2 regions of the Cellulosimicrobium sp. EB106-03-01-XG111 genome follow, and region 1 is predicted to be linked to the other one. Evidence: predicted binding sites of a transcription regulator. Region 1 holds the regulator's gene; the other holds the start of a gene.

Region 1 (2,385 bases):
CGACGTCGTTGCTGGTCATGGGTCCTCGGCGGTGCGGGAGGGGGCTGGGGGCGGTGCGGGGCGACGCGGAACATTGTTCCACCCCACCGGGAATAGACGGATCGAGGGGTGCTGTTGATACGCTCGTCCGAAGTTGAACCTTCAACCACTTGGGTCCGCCAGGACCCCGACCACCACAGGAGCACCCATGGCCTCGTCGCTGCCCGCCGGCCTCACCACCGGTACCTACGCCCTCGACGCGTCGCACTCGCAGGCGTCGTTCACCGTCCGCCACGCCGGGATCTCCAAGGTCCGCGGCACCCTCGCGATCACCGACGGCACGATCACCGTGGGCGACGACCTCGAGTCGACGTCCGTGACCGCCCAGCTCGACGCCGCGTCCGTGAGCACGGGCGACGAGAACCGCGACAACCACCTGCGCAGCGCCGACTTCTGGGACGCGGAGAACAAGCCGACGTGGACGTTCACGTCGACGCGCATCACGGGCGACGGCGACGACTACGTCGTGGCGGGCGACCTGACCATCAACGGCGTCACCAAGCCGGTCGAGCTCGAGACCGAGTTCGCGGGCACCGCGACCGACCCGTTCGGCAACCCGCGCGCCGGGTTCGAGGCGACCACCGAGATCTCGCGCAAGGAGTTCGGCCTCACCTGGAACGCCGCGCTCGAGACCGGCGGCGTGCTCGTCGGCGACAAGATCAAGATCGCGCTCGACGTCTCGGCCATCAAGCAGGCCTGACCGTCCTCCCGGGCACGTCCCGGGCGAGACCGGCGCCCACCGGCAGGGGTGCCGCCCCGAGGGGCCGCGTGCAGAGCACGCGGCCCTTCGTCGTCCCCGGGTCCGGGCGCCGGGCCCGCTCAGCGCTCCTGCGACGCCGCGAGCGCGCGGGCCTGCGAGTGGAACGCGAGGATCTGCAGCTCGCTGCCGACGTCCACGCCGCGCACGTCGACGTCCGCCGGGACCTGGAGCGCGCGCGGCGCGAAGTTGAGGATCTCGCGCACCCCGGCCGCGACCACGCGGTCCGCGACCGCCTGGGCGTGCGCCGCAGGCGTCGCGAGGACGACGATCGACACCTTCTCGCGCTCCACGACCTCCTCGAGCGCGTCGACGTGCTCGACGACGAGGCCCGCGGCCCGCGTCCCGACGACGTCCGGCGACGCGTCGAGCAGCGCCGCGACGTGGAAGCCGCGCTGCTCGTAGCCCGAGTAGTTCGCGAGGGCGTGCCCCAGGTTGCCGATCCCGACGATCGCGATCCGGTGCTCGTCGACCAGGCCCAGCGCCTCGGTGATGTACTGCGCCAGCGAGTCGACGTCGTAGCCCACGCCGCGCGTGCCGAACGAGCCGAGGAACGACAGGTCCTTGCGCAGCTGCGCCGGGCCCACGCCGGACAGCTCCGCCAGCTCGACCGACGACGTCGTCCCGACGCCCCGCGCCACGAGGTCGCGCAGCGCGCGCAGGTAGGACGGGAGCCGCGCCACCGTCGCGCTCGGGATCCCCGGCGCCGTCACCTCACCGACTACCTGCTCAGCCACCGTCACTCCGTCGTCCATGGGACCGTCCTCGTCGACGGTCACGCTCCACCGGGAGGAATCATCCCAGGTCCGTGCGCGGCACCGAAATCCGGGCCACCGCGCGCGCCAGCCGACGCGCGTCCACGCGCCAGAAGCCCTGCTGCACGCCGCCGACCGTGACGACCGGCACGTACTCCCCGTACTGCTCGCGCAGCGCCGGGTCCGCGCCCGGCGCGTCGACGTCGACCTCCGCCCACGCGACGCCGGCCTCGCGGCACACCGCCTCGACGACCGTCCGTGCGTCGTCGCACAGGTGGCAGCCCGCGCGACCGAACAGCAGGACCGGGGCGGGGGCGTCGGGGGTGCTCACGCCTCCCAGGGTACGAGGCCCCGGCAGCCCGACCGCCTAGAGTGGAGGCATGGCGACGTCTCCCGGCCCGGGCCCCGACCCGACCTCCCGGCCGACGCTCCCCGAGGAGGCCCCCGCGCGCGCACCCGGGCCGCCGCACCGGACCGCCGCGTTCTTCGACGTCGACAACACGATCATCCGCGGCGCGTCGTCGTTCCACCTGGCGCGCGCCCTGTACCAGCGCGAGTTCTTCTCGACGCTCGACATCGTGCGGTTCGCGGCGCACCAGGCCCGGTACCTCGTGTTCGGCGAGAACAAGCGGCAGATCGACCGCATCCGCTCGCGCGCCCTGGACCTCATCGCCGGGCGCTCCGTCGCGGAGGTCACCGCGATCGGCGAGGAGGTCTACGACACCGTCCTGTCGCTGCGCATCTACCCCGGCACGCGCCGCCTGCTCGACGAGCACCTCGCCGCCGGGCACCAGGTGTGGCTCGTCTCCGCGACCCCCGTCGAGATCGGCGAGC
Region 2 (2,385 bases), on a different contig from region 1:
ACCAGGTACTGGGTGAGGTCGAGGTTCTTCAGGCCCGCGCCGACCATCGAGCCGAGGTTGTGCAGGCGCAGCGACGTGAACAGCCCGAGGTACTTGCCCTTCTTGAGGTACTTGGGGCTGAACCCGGCGTAGGGGCCGAACATGAGGTACGTCTTGCCCTCGACGACGCGCGTGTCCAGGTGCGGGACCGACATGGGCGGCGAGCCGACGTCGGCCTTGCCGTAGACCTTCGCCTGGTGCTGGGCGACGAGCGCCGGGTCGTCCGTGCGGAGGAACTCGCCGCTGATGGGGAAGCCGCCGTAGCCCTTCGCCTCGGGGATGCCGGCCGCCTGGAGGAGCGGCAGCGCGCCGCCGCCGGCACCGACGAACACGAACCGGGCCTCGACCGTCGAGCGGCGCTTCGGGGCGTTCCACGAGCGGTCCTTGACCGTCAGGCGCCAGCGGCCGTCCTTCGTCTTCTTGAGGTTCTTGACCTCGTGCTCGAGGTAGAGCTGCGTGCCCTCCGAGACGAGGTAGTCGACGAGCTGCTCGGTGAGGGCGCCGAAGTCGACGTCCGTCCCGCTCGTCGCGCGCGTCGCCGCGACCGGCTCGTCGCCGTCGCGCTCGGCGACCAGGAGCGGGGCCCACTCGGCGATGACCGCCGGGTCGTCCGTGAACTCGAGCTCGCTGAACAGCGGGTGGCGGCGCAGGGTCTCGAAGCGGCGACGCAGGTAGTCGACGTTCTCCGCGCCGCGCACGAACGTCATGTGCGGGGTGCGGGAGATGAAGCTCGCGGGCTGCGGCAGGGCGCCCGTCGTGAGCAGGTGGTGCCAGAACTCGCGCGACACCTCGAACTGCTCGTTGATCTTCACCGCCTTGGTGATGTCGATCGAGCCGTCCGGCTTCTCCGGCGTGTAGTTCAGCTCGCACAGGGCGGCATGACCCGTCCCGGCGTTGTTCCACGGGTTCGACGACTCCTGCGCCACGGCGTCCAGGCGCTCGTAGATGCGCACCGTCCAGGTGGGCTCCAAGACCTTCAGGAGTGCCCCGAGCGTGGCGCTCATGATGCCACCGCCGATGAGGGCTACGTCGATCTGGTCTGCGCTGCTTGCGGGGTTGCTCGCTCGACTCGACACATGTCGATCCTACGCTTGTGAAAGAGTGCACTAACTGTGCGGTGCGTCACGGGCGTGCGTCACACTTTCGCGGGACCTCGGTCCCGACCCGGGCAGGTCGGACGTCTCGTACCGCGCGATCCGCCGCATCCGCCCAGGTAGAGCTCTGGTCCCGCGAGGTAGAGCTCTGGTCCCGCGAGGTAGAGCTCTGGTCTCGCAGGGTGGAGCCGCGGTTCCCCCGAGGCAGTCGACCACGGCTCCACCTCGGCGTACCGAGGCTCTACCTCGTGGGGGCGGGGGCGTCCTGCGGCGGGGAGTACGGGGAGGGCCAGGGGCCGATCTCGGGGAGGCTCACGGGCTCGCCCGCGAGGCGGGCGGTGGGCTCGGTGGTGGGAGCTCGGCCGGCGAGCCAGGCGGCGACGTCGCTGAGGTTGCCGTGGACGACGACGGCCCCCCGGCCGGGCCCGGACGCGGCCCCAGGCGCGGCCCCGGGTTCGGCAGCCGCACGGCGGCCGCCCGGTCCCGCACGCAGGCCGCCGGGGCCCACGACGAGGTCAGCCGGTTCTCCGGCGAGCTCGACCACGACGTCGTCCGCGAGCCGCACCCCGAGGAAGTCGAGGAGGTGGAGACCGAGCGCGGGAGGCCACGTGTCGAGCCCGACGCCCGCGTCGAGGTCGACGGCGTGGATCCGCACCTCGCGCCACCAGGCCACGAGCGCGTCCGTGACCGTGCCGTCGCGGTAGGTCACCGGCGCCGCCCACCCGGCTGACCCGGCGGCGGGCCACGCGGCGTCGAGGCGGTCCGCCAGCGCGTCGAGCGCCGCGACGTGCTGCGCGGCCGAGCGCAGCGCGCCCGTCCGGATGCCGGCCTCGCGCCCGGCCGCGCCGCCGTCGTACACCTCGACGAGCTCACCGTCGGCGGCGCGCTCGGCCTGCCGCGCCATGGCCTCGCCGATGGCGGTGACGTGCGCGAGCACGTGGCTGCGCGACCACCCGGGCAGGGCCGACGGCGCGTCGAGCCCGGCGGCGTCGAGCCCGCGCGCCGCGTCGGTCACCGCGTCGAGAGCGGCGCGCGCGTCGCTCCGGACCTCCTCGACGTCGGGCGGGGTGAGGGCGGGGGTGTCGGTCAGGGCCACAACAGCTCCTTCGTCCAGGTGGTCGGCGCGCCGGACGCCGCGGTGTAGCGGAGGCGGGTCTGGCCCGCGCCCGACGAGGCCCAGAACTCCACGCTCGTCGCGTCGAGCGCGTAGGCGGTCCACGCGTCGAGGACGAGCCCGGGCTGCGCCCGCACG

Evidence for each region. Region 1 encodes Rex, which represses fermentation and respiration genes when NADH is low (regulators of the CRP and FNR family bind a similar motif). Its sites were predicted from a motif close to CTTGTGAANNNNTTCACAAG; they were not measured.
Region 2: the regulator Rex is predicted to act here: its motif matches at 1,130-1,149, upstream of mqo (malate dehydrogenase (quinone)).

Annotation. Positions count from the first base shown of each region.
Region 1 is NZ_JBYTEQ010000007.1:10,484-12,868, reverse strand. It holds gene AC3WT4_RS08255 (MarR family winged helix-turn-helix transcriptional regulator) at 1-19, opposite strand, end outside; gene AC3WT4_RS08250 (YceI family protein) at 188-739, shown strand; gene AC3WT4_RS08245 (redox-sensing transcriptional repressor Rex) at 859-1,551, opposite strand; gene AC3WT4_RS08240 (glutaredoxin family protein) at 1,592-1,882, opposite strand; gene AC3WT4_RS08235 (HAD family hydrolase) at 1,932-2,385, shown strand, end outside.
Region 2 is NZ_JBYTEQ010000002.1:236,994-239,378, reverse strand. It holds gene mqo (malate dehydrogenase (quinone)) at 1-1,115, opposite strand, end outside; gene AC3WT4_RS03105 (maleylpyruvate isomerase family mycothiol-dependent enzyme) at 1,375-2,229, opposite strand; gene AC3WT4_RS03100 (pyridoxine/pyridoxamine 5'-phosphate oxidase) at 2,220-2,385, opposite strand, start outside.